DNA from 2 places in the Janthinobacterium sp. PLB04 genome. Region 2 is predicted to be linked to the other one. Evidence: predicted binding sites of a transcription regulator. Region 2 holds the regulator's gene; the other holds the start of a gene.
What was found. Region 2 encodes FNR, which switches genes on or off when oxygen is low (the NO sensors DNR and NnrR bind a similar motif). Its sites were predicted from a motif close to TTGATNNNNATCAA; they were not measured.

Region 1: the regulator FNR is predicted to act here: its motif matches at 4,822-4,835, upstream of cqsA (alpha-hydroxyketone-type quorum-sensing autoinducer synthase).

Annotation. Positions count from the first base shown of each region.
Region 1 covers NZ_CP088968.1:5,386,858-5,393,960, reverse strand. The annotation lists gene LSO07_RS23815 (ABC transporter permease) at 1-2,435, shown strand, start outside; gene LSO07_RS23810 (response regulator) at 2,438-3,445, opposite strand; gene LSO07_RS23805 (sensor histidine kinase) at 3,449-4,747, opposite strand; gene cqsA (alpha-hydroxyketone-type quorum-sensing autoinducer synthase) at 4,900-6,147, shown strand; gene LSO07_RS23795 (MarR family winged helix-turn-helix transcriptional regulator) at 6,158-6,625, opposite strand; gene LSO07_RS23790 (GIY-YIG nuclease family protein) at 6,683-7,030, opposite strand; gene LSO07_RS23785 (MFS transporter) at 7,043-7,103, opposite strand, start outside.
Region 2 covers NZ_CP088968.1:270,974-278,076, forward strand. The annotation lists gene ccoG (cytochrome c oxidase accessory protein CcoG) at 1-686, shown strand, start outside; gene LSO07_RS01080 (FixH family protein) at 789-1,313, shown strand; gene fnr (fumarate/nitrate reduction transcriptional regulator Fnr) at 1,451-2,209, opposite strand; gene LSO07_RS01090 (response regulator) at 2,459-5,533, shown strand; gene LSO07_RS01095 (TOBE domain-containing protein) at 5,605-6,372, opposite strand; gene LSO07_RS01100 (sulfate/molybdate ABC transporter ATP-binding protein) at 6,413-7,103, opposite strand, start outside.

The DNA.
Region 1 (7,103 bases), 1.3 Mb from region 2:
CGGCCGTGGGCTTCTTCGTCGACCGCCTGCGCGCGGGCCTGAACCGCGACGCGCACCAGTTGCTGGGGGCCGACCTGGTCATCAGCGCCGACCAGCCCGTCAATGCCGCATGGCGCGCGGAAGCGCAGAAGCGCGGCTTCCTCCTGGCCGACACGGTGACGTTTCCCAGCATGGCGCAGGCGGGCGAGGGCGAACAGTCGCTGTCGCAGCTGGCGTCCATCAAGGCCGTCTCGCCCGGCTACCCGCAGCGGGGCAAGCTGAAAATCACGACCAAACCGAGCGAGGCGCAGGATGCCGTGGGACGGCCAACCGACCAGGTGCCGGCGCCCGGCACCCTGTGGGTCGATGCGGCCATCCTGTCCAGCCTGAACGCCAGGCTGGGCGACACCCTGACTCTGGGCGACAAGGCATTTACGGTCACGCAATTGATCGCCAGCGAGCCGGACCGCGGCGCCTCCTTCCTCAATTTCGCCCCGCGCGTGATGCTGCCCCTCAGTGATCTTGCCGCCACGGCGCTGGTGCAGAACGGTTCGCGCGTGTCATACCGCTTGCTGCTGTCGGCGCCGCCCGCCAAGGCGGCCGAGCTTGCGCAATATCAAACCTGGCTGGAAAGCCAGATCAAGACGCAGGCCATCAAGGGCGTGCGCATCGAGTCGCTGGAATCGGGCAGTCCGCAGATGCAGTCGACCCTGGACCGCGCCGACCGTTTCCTGTCGCTCGTCGGCTTGCTGTCGGCCATGCTGGCGGCCGTCGCCGTGGCCATGGCGGCGCGCCGCTTCATGCTGCGCCACCTGGATGCCTGCGCCATGCTGCGCTGCCTGGGCTTGACGCAAAACCAGGTCACGGCCATGTACGTGATCGAATTCCTGCTCGTTGGCCTGGCCGGCAGCGTGGTCGGCGTGATGGTGGGCTTCGGCGGGCATCTGGTGCTGCTGGAGCTGTTGGGGAAACTGGTGCAGAGCGACTTGCCGCCCGTCTCCATGCTGCCCGCGCTGCAGGGCGTGGCCACCGGCATGCTGTTGCTGCTGGGCTTTGCCCTGCCGCCGATTTTGCAGTTGCGCAATGTTCCCCATAACCGCGTGATCCGCCGCGAACAGGAGCCGCCGCAGGCGCTGGCCGTGGCCACCTATGGCCTGGGCATCGCCGCCTTCGTCGTGCTGCTGTTGTGGCAGGCGGGCGACGTGAAACTGGCGCTGCTGACGGCGGCCGGTTTCCTGGGCGGCTTCGCTCTGTTCGGCCTGGCCGGCTGGCTGGGCATCCGCTCGCTGAAAACCCTGCGCGGCGCCTTCAATCACCAGGGCTGGCGTTTTGCCGTCACGTCCCTGCAGCGCCGCCCGGGCGCCACCGTCATCCAGGTGGTGTCGCTGGCGCTGGGCCTGATGGCCTTGCTGCTGCTGACGGTGGTGCGCGGCGACTTGATGGTGGCCTGGCGCAACGCCACGCCGCCGGACGCGCCGAACCGCTTCATGATCAATATCCTGCCGGAACAGAAAGACCCGATCGCCGCGCGCCTGGCCCAGGCCGGCGTGGCCAACGCGCCCTTGTATCCGATGATACGCGGGCGTTTGGTGGCCGTGAACGGCAACGCCATCACGGAAACCACCTACGAGGATGACCGGGCCAAGGGCCTGGCCGACCGCGAATTCAACCTGTCGACGATGGCCACGATGCAGGAAGAAAACAAGCTGGTCGCCGGCAAGTGGTTCGGCAATGGGCCCGGTGCGCCGGCCGAGGCGTCGGTGGAGGAGGGCATCGCCAAGACATTGAAACTGAAACTGGGCGACAAGCTGCGCTTCGACATCGCCGGCCAGCCCGTGGAAGCGGCCATTACCAGCTTGCGCAAGCTGGAATGGGGCTCGATGCGCGTCAATTTCTTTGTCATCATCAATCCGGCCGCCATGGCGGACACGCCGCAGACGTGGATCACGGCCTTTCACCTGCCACCCGCGCAGGCGGACCTGGGCAATGCCTTGCTGCGCGATTATCCGAACCTGACGGTGGTCGACGTGGGCGGCGTGCTCAAGCAGATCCAGGGCGTGCTGGACCAGGTAGTGACGGCCGTCGAATTCCTGTTTGCCTTCACGCTGGCATCGGGCTTGCTGGTGCTGTATGCGGCCCTGATGGGTTCGCAGGACGAGCGCACGCGCGAAGCGGGACTGCTGCGCGCGCTGGGCGCCACGCGGCGCCAGCTGGCGCAGGCCCAGTTGATCGAGTTTTCGCTCGTCGGCGCCCTGGCCGGCTTGCTGGCGGCATCGGGCGCGGCCGCCATGGGCTGGGCGCTGGCCACGTACCAGTTCAAGTTCGCCTGGAGCTTCGCGCCCGGCGTGTGGGCCTTTGGTTTGCTGGCCGGCGCCCTGTGCGCGATTGCCGGCGGCTGGCTGGGCTTGCGTAACGTGCTGAAACATCCTCCCCTGCAGACCTTGCGGGAAGGCTAGTCTTAAGCGCTGACGCTATCGCCTGTGCCCGCCCGCAGAAATTGCGCGTAAGACATCACCGGCTGCCCCAGCTGGTGCGCCGGCACGTCGAACAGGGCCCAGAAATACGTCATGCGGCCCAGGCAGATGGTGGGCGCGGCGCAGTAGCGGAACCAGTTTTCGCCGATCTGCGCCGCGTACATGCCGTCGCTGTCGGCGTCGGAAAAGTAGGGAATCACGCGCATTTCCAGCAGGGCCAGCAGCAGTGACTCGGGCGCGTCGCTGTCGCGCGCCATTTCGTACTGCGTATGCAGGCTGCGTTCCGTCTCGATGATCATCAGCTTGGCGTGGCCTTCGCGCGTGAAGAACAGGATGCCGCTGGGATTGGGGAAAATATAGTATTCGACAAAGCCATGGCGCTGGCACAGCTCGTGCACGACGGCGGCCAGCGCTTCGTCTTGCAGGAAACTGTAGTCGTGCAGCATCAGCAAGTCGCGCACGGTCTCCGATTGCTGCAGGAAGAATTCGCGCTGCAGGGCAACGATTTCCTGTTCCAGGATGTCGAGCGCATCGTCGTCGCTCTTCTTGATGTAGCGGTCGATCAAGCCCCGGTTGAAGGCCGTCACGGCCACTTTTTCATCGGCAGCGCCCGTAAATAGAATCTTCTTGCACGGCAAGTCGCGCACGGCCTGGCAAAATTCCAGACCATTCATCTGCGGCATCGAATAATCGACCACCAGCACGGACGGCACGGCAAAGCGCTGGGCCTGGCCGCTGATGCGCCAGATGCGTTCGATGTCGAGCGCCACGTTGCACTGGTCGGGCGGCAGGTTTTGCGTGTCGAAGTTGACGTGCAGCGGCGTTTCGCCCGGCTGCGCGCTCTGGCGCAGCCAGTGCAGGGCGCTGCTGGTGTCGTGGAAGGTCTTGCGCGCCAGGCCGGGATCGAGCTGGAACGCCAGGCTTTTCAGGAAGGAATCGCTGTCGTCGATCAATACGGTCAGGGTCGGATGGGTGTAGACGGGCAGTTGCATGCGTCACCTTGCGGGGGAAGAGGGTTGGAAGCGGGCAGGCACGGGCTGGGGGAATTCCAGGATGAAAATCGCATAGGCGTGTTCGCGCGACACGCAGCGGATGCGCGCCTGCCAGGCGGTGACGATCTGCCGGCACAGGGCCAGGCCGATGCCGCTGCCGTTATGGACGGGATAGGAGTAAAAACGCTCGAAGATCAGCGGCAGGCGGTTCTTCGCGATGCCGCAGCCCGTGTCGATGAACAGCAGTCTGGGCACGGGGCGGGCGCCGTCGATGATGATGCGCACGCGTCCCTTGCCTGCCCGCTGGATGGCTTTCAGCGCGTTTCTCAGCAGATTCAGCAGGATCACCACGCACAGTTCGTCCTGGCCGGCGAACTGGAAGTCGGCACGCACGTCCACCTTGACGCTGCTGCGCTGGCTGTTGCTGGTAAATGGGTAGCGCTTGAGCACGGAGTTCACCATCTCCAGCATCGATAGCGCCTGGCTAGGCTGGAGGTTGCGGTTCACGGCACTGGCGCTCATCAGGAACAGATCGATCATGTGATGCATGTGGCGCACTTCGAACTGGATGCGCGACAGGGCTTCCTGCAACGGGGGCATGTCGTCCGCCTGGTCGGCCAGCTGCGGCAGCAGCCGGCGCATGCCCCGCACATTGGCTTCCACGCTGGTCAGCGGCGTGCGCAGCTCGTGCGCCACGGAACCGAGCCCGGCCGCCAGGCCTGCCAGCCGTTCCAGTTCCAGCACCTTGCTGCCCACTTTCACCACGGACAGCGCGGCAATGGTGAACCAGTGCACGGGCAGTTGCTGCAGCACTTCACGTTGCAGCAGGAAGCCGCCTTCCCCCTGCAGGATGACGGCGAGGCAGGCGGCGCTGGTGCCGATCAGGTAGGCGCAGCACGCCAGTTTCGTTTCGAAATGAAACAGCACGACCAGGCCGATCAGCAGCGATTCGCTCCAGATGGACGACGCATGGTTCATCAGAAACATGAAAGTAAAGAAGAAGGGCAGGATGTAGCTGAGCGCGAACAGCAGGTAACGCGACAGCCAGCGGACCGAGAAGCGGCGGGCAAACAGGCCAGCCATGCAGATGCCCACGCCCGTCAGGCGCAGGGTCAGGTTTTCATAGGCTTGCGGAAAAAAGTAATGCCACAGCAGGTAGTACAGCGGCATCGCCACCGTGCCCACGGCGGCCAGCATGGCGACCCGGCCGGCCAGGTCCTCATGCGGCACGCGCTCATGCAGCAGCGAATGGAGCAGGCGCCTGCGCCAGTGTGTCCATCGTCCTTGCAATTGCTGCGTCATGACTCTGCCTAGATTCTCTTTAGAACATTATCATCGCGTAAATTTTCCTGGTTGAACGGTTATCTCGTCGGACATTGATATACGTCAATGGATGGGTTTGCAACACGGTCAAGGCTTTAATTTGCAGCAAACCTTTCCCTAGGAGAAAAACCATGACCATCGCTACCAGCGTGCATACCCCATCTTTCGCCCGTGCCGAACACTGCCTGCCCGACTACATCGTGCGGCGCATGGATGCGCATCACATCACGCGCATCGAAAAACTGCTGGGCGGCCAGCATCCCCATGCCTGGCAACCAACCCCCGCCCATGCTATTTTCCTGGCGGGCAATGACTACCTGTCCATCGCCGCCGAGCCGACGCTGGTGGCGGCGCAGGTGGCATCCCTGCAGGCGCATGCGGGCGGCATGCTGATGTCGGCCGTGTACTTGCAGGAAGGCAGCGAACAGCACCGGCTGGAAAGCCGGCTGGCCCGCTTCATGGGCTGCGAGGATGGCATCCTGGCGCAGTCCGGCATGGCGGCCAACGTCGGCTTGCTGCAGTGTATCGCCGGCCCCGGCATTCCCGTCTACCTGGACATGCAGGCTCACGCGTCGCTGTGGGAAGGCGTGCTGTCGGCCCAGGCCCAGGCCGTGCCCTTCCTGCACAACGACATGACGCACCTGCGACGGCAGGTGGCAAAGCATGGCCGTGGCGTGATTGTCGTCGATGCCCTGTACAGCACCAACGGCAGCCTGGCGCCGCTGCTGGAGCTGCTCGATATCGCCGAGCGCAGCGACTGCGTGGTGGTGGTCGACGAGTCGCATTCGCTGGGCACGCACGGCCCGCAGGGCGCGGGCCTGGTGGAAGCCTGGGGACTGGGCCACCGCGTGCATTTCCGCACGGCATCGCTGGCCAAGGCCTTCGCGGGCCGGGCCGGTTTCATCAGCTGTTCCAGCCGCTTCAAGGGGTATTTCTTGTCCGAATCACGCCCCGCCATCTTCAGTTCCTGCCTGCTGGCGCATGAGCTGGCGTGGCTGGGCGCGGCGCTCGATTTCATCATGGCCGCCGACGAGCGCCGCGCCACCCTGCGGCGCCACACGCTGCAGGTGCGCGACGGCTTGCGCGAGCTGGGCTACAACGTCAGCGATGGCACGGAGCAGATCGTGGCGCTGGAGGCGGGCGGCGAACCGGCCACCCTGGCCCTGCGCCAGGCGCTGGAACGGCACGGCATTTACGGCGCCATGTTTTGTGCCCCGGCTACGGCGAAGAACCGCGCCATCGTGCGCCTGACCCTGAATGCGGGCTTGCGCGAGGATGAGTGCGCAAGAGTGCTGGCCGCCTGCGCCGCCATCCGCGACGAAACGGGCGTGGAACACTGGCAGTCGACGCGGCGCCTGCGCAAGCTGGCGCTCGTGTAAGGGCGATGCGTCAGCCGTTCGCTGGCTGGCTGCCGGCGATGCCGGCCAGCAGCATGGATAGCGGTGCCAGCTGTTCCGCGCTGGCGCTGCCCAGCAATTCCTGGCCTAGTGCCTGCGCTGTCGCATCGGCGTGGAGCAGCAGGGCTTGTCCCGCTTCCGTGATGACGGCATAGCCGACGCGGGCATCGCGCGCATCGGCCTGGCGCGCCACCAGGCCGATTTTTTCCAGCGGCATCAAGGAGCGCGTGATGCCGGACGCCGTCAGCGCCAGGCGTTCGGCCAGGTCGATGCGGCGCAGGCGGCCGCCGGGCGCGCGCTGCAAGTGGTACAGCAACTGATAATCGCTGAAGCTCAGGCCATGCAGATTGCCCAGGATGCTGTCGAAGCGGCGCACCAGCACGGCCTGGGCGCGCGCCAGGCGCAGGCAGAAGTCCAGCGCGCTGGCGCCGTCCGGCGGCGGGGGAGTGTGATCGATCATGACGTCCTTTTAATTCACTGCGAAGTGCTTGAGTGCGCAAGTGTAAAGCATGGCCGCTCAATAGCGTGCCTGTCCCTGCTCCAGCAGCTGTGCCTGGTACAGCGCCAGCAGGGCGTCCAGCTCGGCATCCGCATCGAAGGCGGGATCGTCGGGCACCTTGACGGCATCGAGCAGCTCGAAACGGAAAGCCGCCGCGCCGTCGCGTTGCCAGTCCGCCTGCAGGAGGGCGTTGCGGTGCTTGCCCAGATTCAGTTCGAAGCGATGGCGGTTCAGCGCGCCAGGGGCATTGCGGCTGCGTTCGAGCAGGGTGCGTCCGCTGGGCAAGTGGCGCAGCGCGATGATGCCCAGCGCGGGCGCTTGTTGCCGGTAGGCCGCTTTCAGGGCCGCTTGTCGTGGTTTATCCATGCTGTGACTGCCTTAAGGTTGAACTGCATAATCGCTAGCCCCGATGCGGGGAATATCCGTCCACAATATGGCG
Region 2 (7,103 bases):
AGCGCGGCGAACCGCGTGGCGCCATGAGCAAGAAGGCCGGCAACAACGACAAGCTGGGCGATTGCATCGACTGCACCCTGTGCGTGCAGGTGTGTCCGACCGGCATCGATATCCGCAACGGCCTGCAGTATGAATGCATCGGCTGCGCCGCCTGCGTCGATGCCTGCAACAGCGTGATGGACAAGGTCGAGCGGCCGCGTGGCCTGATACGCTACAGCACCGACCATGCGATGGAAAACAACTTCAATTCGAAGCAGATACGCCAGCGCGCCATGCGCCCGCGCGTCTTGATCTACACTTCCATCCTGGCCCTGATCATCATCGCCGTGTGTACCTCGCTGGCCCTGCGCACGCCCCTGAAAATGGACGTGATCCGCGATCGCGGTTCGATGGGGCGCGAAGTGGAGGACGGCATGATCGAAAACGTCTACCGCCTGCAGATCATGAATACGTCCGAGCAAAGCCAGCATTTTAAAATCAGCGCTTCCGGCTTGCCGGGCCTGACCTTGCTGACGCGCGAAGAAGTGACCTTGCAGCCGACGGAAACGCTGGGCTGGCCGATCCGCCTGCGCGTGCCGCACGGCGTCGGCGAGAAGGGCTCGAACAAGATTGCGATCGAATTGCAATCGCTGGACGATCCATCGCTGCATGTGCGTGAAAGCGCGGTATTCATCGTGCCACGTTAACAAGGAAAGGCGGACGGGGACCGGGTGCCCTCGCCGCCGCCACGAAGTTGCAGGAAGGCCGGTCCCCATGCGGGGGCTGGCTGATCAAACAGGAGAAATATCATGTCCGACAGTCTGAAACTGCAAGCACCCGTTGCACCGTGGTACAAGCATCGCTGGCCATGGCTGCTGATGATCGGTCCCGGCCTGTCCGTGGTCGTCGGCAGCTTCATGGGCTATATCGCGTTTACGCAGCCCGATGCGCTGGTGGTGGGCGATTATTACAAGCAGGGCAAGGCGATCAACCAGGATTTGAAGCGCGACACGATCGCCAGCGACCTGGCCATGGATACGCGCCTGTCATATGACGTGGCTGCAGCGCGCCTCAGTGGTTCCGTGCACAGCTTCGGCAAGGCCTATCAGGCGCCGCTGCAGCTGCACCTGGCGCATGCGACCCTGCCCGAAAAGGATATCAAGCTGCTGGTGCAGCCCGATGCGGCCGGCAATTTTTCCGTAGCACTGCCGATGCTCGAGCGCAGCCGCTGGCAAGTGCTGGTGGAAAACGACAAACGCGAGTGGCGCCTGTCCGGCATCTGGACCTGGCCCCTGCAACGCAGCATCGCGCTGCACGCGGATGAAGAGCTTTAACGTACAGCGCCGGGAAAACCGTCGCGAGCGGCAGTGATTTGTGGTTGAGAAGCGCAGCTGTGCTATGCACGGGCGCGCCGATCCAGCGAGCATCGCAGGCCGCAAAGCGCGACGCGCAGCAGGTTTTGACGGTGCTGTTACTTGCAGGTGTCCGTACCGGCCGTAATGGCTTTCAACTTGGCCGGCTGCAGGATTTCGATCTCGCGGTTCGAGACGCGCAGCCAGCCTTCCTTCTTGAATTTCGACAATAAGCGGCTGACGCTTTCGATGGTCAGACCCAGGTAGTTGCCGATTTCCTCGCGCGACATGCGCAGCTGGAAATTGCTGCCCGAATAGCCGCGTGCTTCATAGCGCGATGCCAGGTTGACGATGAAGGCGGCAAAACGCTGGGTCGCCTGCATATTGCCCAGCAATAGCATGACGCTTTGCTCGCGCGTGATTTCCTGGCTCATCATGCGGTGGAAATGACGCAGCAGGGTCGGCATATTGCCCAGCAATTGTTCCAGGCTGGAAAACGGAATTTCACACACTTCGCTGTCTTCCAGCGCCACGGCATTACAGTGGTGGCGGTCGGCGCTGATGGCATCCATGCCCAGCAGTTCACCGGCCATCTGGAAACCCGTCACCTGCTCTTCGCCACCCGGATTGATCTGGTAGGTCTTGAAGTGCCCCAGGCGGATCGCGTACAGGTTCTGGAACGAGTCGCCGATGCGGAACAGCGAGGCCCCACGCACGATCTTGCGGCGGCGGCCGATGATCTGGTCCAGCCTATCCATGTCGCCCACATCAAGGCCCATCGGCAGGCACAATTGATGCATGCTGCAGGTCGAGCATCGTGCACGCAACGCCTCCACGTTCACGGTGGGCAAGGTGGGAGTGAGTAGCGCTTCAGTCATGTCGGTACCTTTTAGAAAATGCAACAACAAGTTTACTGCATACAGCTGCATACAGGGTTGCCGTATGCCAATTTCACCGTAAATTCGGCGAATAAACGACGTCCAGCCTTTAATTATATGGCAACATCGTCAAAAGCCCATACGGGGCGGGCAATTTGCGCGGCGGCGCTTGCCAAGCTGGGGTATTGATAGGAAAATTCCTGACAGCATTATCTGCCGCCTGTGCCGCCCGGCACTGAAAAGGAAATCATGAAGCCTCTCGGCATTAAAGCAAAAGTCGCGCTGGCCACCAGCCTGACCTCGATCGCCATGATCGCGCTGGTCACCATGATCCAGGTGCAGCACATGCGCGACGACTTCACCCGAGTACTGCTGAGCCAGCAGTCATCCCTGATCAGCCGCACCGCTGCCGAGCTCGACGACAAGCTGGGCATGCTGCTGCAGATTGTCACCCTGACGGCCAGGCAGCAGCCGCCGGAACTGATCGCCCAGCCCGCCAAACTGCGCGAATACTATGCGCGCCGCTCGATGCTGGTGCTGTTCGACGACGTGCTGGTGCTCGATGCGCATGGCGCCATCGTGGCCGACATGCCGGAAGTGGCGGGGCGCGCCGGCATCAACGTCGCCGAGCGCGAGTATTTCCAGACCGTCCTGCGCACGCGCCAGCCCATGATTACCGAGCCGATGCTGGGCAAGTCGAGCGGCATGCCCATCGTGCAGATGGTGGCGCCCGTGCTGGCCGCCGATGGCCAGGTGGCCGGCGTGGTGATCGGCGTGCTGCGCCTGTACAAGGACAATCTGCTGGGCCGCCTGCGCTCGGAAAAGATCGGCAAGAGCGGCTATTACTTCATCCTCACGCGCGGCGCCGTGCCGCGCTATGTGCTGCACCCCGATACCAGCCGTTTGCTGCAGCCGCGCAAGCCGAACGCCAACCTGACGACCACCCAGCTGCTGAAGGAGGATGGCGAAGGCAGCATGGTCAGCACCAACAGCCGCGGCATCACGGCCGTCAACAGCTTCAAGCGCCTGAAATCCGTGAACTGGCTGCTGGCCGCCTCGCTGCCCGTCGAGGATGCCTTCGAACCGTTCGATGGCGTACTGTACCGGCTGGTGCTGTGGAGCATCCTCGCTTCGCTGCTGGCCGCCTTTGTTCTGGGCTTGGTCACCGTACGCCTGCTGTCGCCGCTGGTGCGCCTGCGCGACACCCTGCTGGCCCTGCGCACCAGCGGCAGCCGTTTCACCCCCGTGCCGGTACAGCAGCGCGACGAGATCGGCGAACTGACGGAAGCGTTCAATGGCCTGATGAGCGAACGCGACCGCCTGCAGCAGGAACTCGAAGCGCGCGCGGCGGAGCTGGAGCAGGAACGCGACCGGGCCGAGGCGGCCAACCGCGCAAAGAGCGATTTCGTGGCCAACATGAGCCATGAAATCCGCACGCCCCTCAATGCCGTGCTGGGCATGGTGTATTTGCTGGGCAATACCAGGCTCGACACGGAACAGCGCAAGTACCTGACCATGGTCAGAGTGGCGGGCCAGTCGCTGCTGGGCATCCTCAACGATGTACTCGACTATTCGAAGATCGAGGCGCGCCGCATGGAATTGTCACCCGTCGAATTCGACCTCGACGAAGTCATGAATACCCTGGCCACGACGATGACGATGAATGCGGGCGAAAAGGAACTGGAACTGGCCATCGCCGTCGAGCCCGACGTGCCGCGGCGCCTCGTGGGCGACGCCCAGCGCCTGCAGCAAATTCTCGTCAACCTGGCCGGCAACGCCATCAAGTTTACCGAGAGCGGCGAAGTGGTGGTGGCCGTCAGCCTGGCCGAGAGCGAAAACGGGCGCGCCTGGCTGCGCTTCGAAGTGCGCGACACGGGCATCGGCATGACGGAACTGCAGCAACAGCAGCTGTTTGCCGCGTTTTCGCAGGGCGACCAGAGCATCACGCGGCGCTTCGGCGGCACGGGCCTGGGCCTGGCCATCAGCAAGCAGCTGATCCACATGATGGGCGGCGACATCGCCGTCGCCAGCAGCGAAGGCAAGGGCAGCCGCTTCTGGTTCAGCGTGCCCTTCGAGATGCTGGCGCAGCCGGCCGAAACGCGGCGCACGCCGGCCCTGGGCCAGCTGCGCCTGCTGGTGGCCGACGACAACCGCACCACGCGCGAACTGATCGTCAAGCTGATCGAGGCGTGGGGCTGGCTGGCCGACGAAGTGGACTCCGGCTTTGCCGCCATCGAACTGTACCGCGAACGCCTGGCGCAGCAGCAGCCGTATGACGTGGTGCTGGCCGACTGGCACATGCCCGTGATGGACGGACTGGCCACGGCCAAGGCCATCCGCCAGGCGGCCAGCGGCCAGCGCCAGCCCATCGTGGTGATGGTCAACGCCTTCGCCCGCAACCACCTGGAGGAAATCTCCAGCGCGGCCGAGGCCGATGTCGTGCTGATGAAGCCGATCACGGGCTCCAGCCTGTTCGATGCCCTGCACCAGGCGCTGATCGCCAAGAATGACGGCGGCGAGCAGCGCATCCTGCACCAGCCGCTGGGCACGGAACTGGCCGGCGTGCATTTCCTGCTGGTGGAAGACAATCATTTGAACCAGGCCGTGGCGCGCGGCATCCTCGAACACATGGGCGCCACCCTGGACGTGGTGGGCGACGGCTTGCAAGCCGTGGAACGGCTGCGCACGGAAGCGCTGCGCTACGACATCGTGCTGATGGACATGCAGATGCCCGTCATGGACGGTTTCAGCGCCACCCACATCATCCGCACGGAACTGCGCCTGAACCTGCCCGTGATCGCCATGACGGCCGGCGTGCTGGCGTCCGAGCGCGAGCGCTGCATGACGGCCGGCATCAGCGACTTCATCGCCAAGCCCGTGGTGGTGGAAGAGATGATGGAAGTCATCCTGCGCCACCTGCCCAAGCGCCCGCAAGTGCAGGCGGCCGAGCCGGTACGCGTCGCCGATGAAGAAGTGTTTTCCATGGCGCCGCTGATGCGCGTGATGGGACGCGACGCGAAGGGGCGCGGCGTGCTGCGGCGCATGGTGGAAGACGCGCTGAACAAGGGCATGACGCCCGTGCGCGACGCCGAAACAGCGTTGCAATCGGGCCGCCACAGCGACGTGGCGCGCATCCTGCACGGCGTGCGCGGCTCCGTGGGCACCCTGGGCACGAAACGCCTGATCCGCGCCGCGTTCGCCACCGAGGAAGCCATCGACGCGGGCCGCCTGGACGAGGTGCCGGCGCTGCTGGCGCACACGGCGCAGGAACTGGAGCAGGCGCTGGCGGCGGCGACGGATTGGTTGTCCAGGCTGAAGGATTAAGCTCGTTTGAACCCAAGAGATAAAGGCCGGGGTCGTACCCTCAGGGTACGACCCCAGTCCTTGCTTTGGGTTTAGGCGGGCACGCCCAGAATCACGCTGGATGCCTTGAAGATCGCCGTCACGCTGCTGCCGATGGCGATGCCCAGGTCGGTGCTGCTCTGGTTGGTGATGATGGCGGCGATCGTGCCGCCGCGCGGCAAGTCCAGCACCACTTCCGTGTTGACGGCGCCCGTCTGCACCCGCGTGACGGTGCCGGCCAGCTGGTTGCGCGCGGAAAAGCGCGCGCCTTCGCTGTCCGCCACAAGGATGATGGACGAGGCCTTGATCAGCGCAAACGCTTCCGCGCCCGGCACCAGGCCCAGGCTTGCGCTGCTGCCTTGCGTGACGATGGCGACGATCTGCTGGCCGCCGGGCAATTCCAGGGTGACTTCGTCGTTGACGGCGCCCTGTTTCAGTTCGGCCACCTTGCCCAGGAATTGATTGCGTGCCGTGGTTTTCATGGCCATTCTCCGTATGAGTAAAAGATCGTCGGCGATGCCTTCCGCCTGGCTGCCCAGCTGGCGCAGGTAGCGGGCATGCTCACGCTCGATGATGCGGAAATTGTCGACCAGCTGGCGCCCCCGCTGCGTCAGCCGCGTGCCGCCGCCGCCCTTGCCGCCCGTCAGGCGCTCGACCAGCGGCTCGCCGGCCAGGTTGTTCATCGCGTCGATGGCGTCCCAGGCCGCCTTGTAGCTCATCTTCACAAGCTTGGCCGCCTGCGTGATGGAGCCGCATTCGGCGATAGCGCCCAGCAATTCCACCCGGCCGGCGCCGCCCAGGTTTTCTCCGCCCACCGTCATCCATACCGAGCCTTGCAAGCCGATTTCCGCTGCCGCTGATTTATCCAATGCGTTCACCCAATGCCATGTGTTCTTCCCTGTTATCGATCTGTCCGTCGCGCAAGTACAGCACATGCTCGCCCAGAATGCGCGCATCTTCCGGATCGTGTGTGATCAGGATCATGGGCACGTCCAGGCGCTGCTGCCACTGGCTCAGTTCCAAACGCATTTTGACACGCAGGGCCGGATCGAGGGCGGCAAACGGCTCGTCGAGCAGCAACGCGGCCGGCTCGGCCACGAGCGCCCTCGCCAGCGCCACCCGTTGGCGCTGGCCTCCGGACAACTCGTAGGGAAACTGGTGCGCCAGTTCCTGCAAGTGGAAGGCGTCAAGCCAATGCTCGACCTTCTGCAATTTTTCGCGCGCGCGCGGATTGAACCAGCCCCGCGCCAGGCCAAAGCCCACGTTCTGGCGCACCGTCAGGTGCGGGAACAGCGCGTAATCCTGGAACAGGTAGGCGACATTGCGCTGCTGCGGCGGCAGGTTGATGCCGGCGGCGGCATCGAACAGGGTGCGCCCGTTCAGGCGGATATGGCCCGCGTCAGGCGTGAAGAGTCCGGCAATGGCTTTCAGGGTCATGCTCTTGCCTGCGCCGGACGGGCCATACATGGCGATGCGCTGGCTATCGGACGTGCATTGCACTTGCATGTCGAAGCGGCGTTTGCCGGAGCGCAAGGTGGCGCGAATGTCGAGG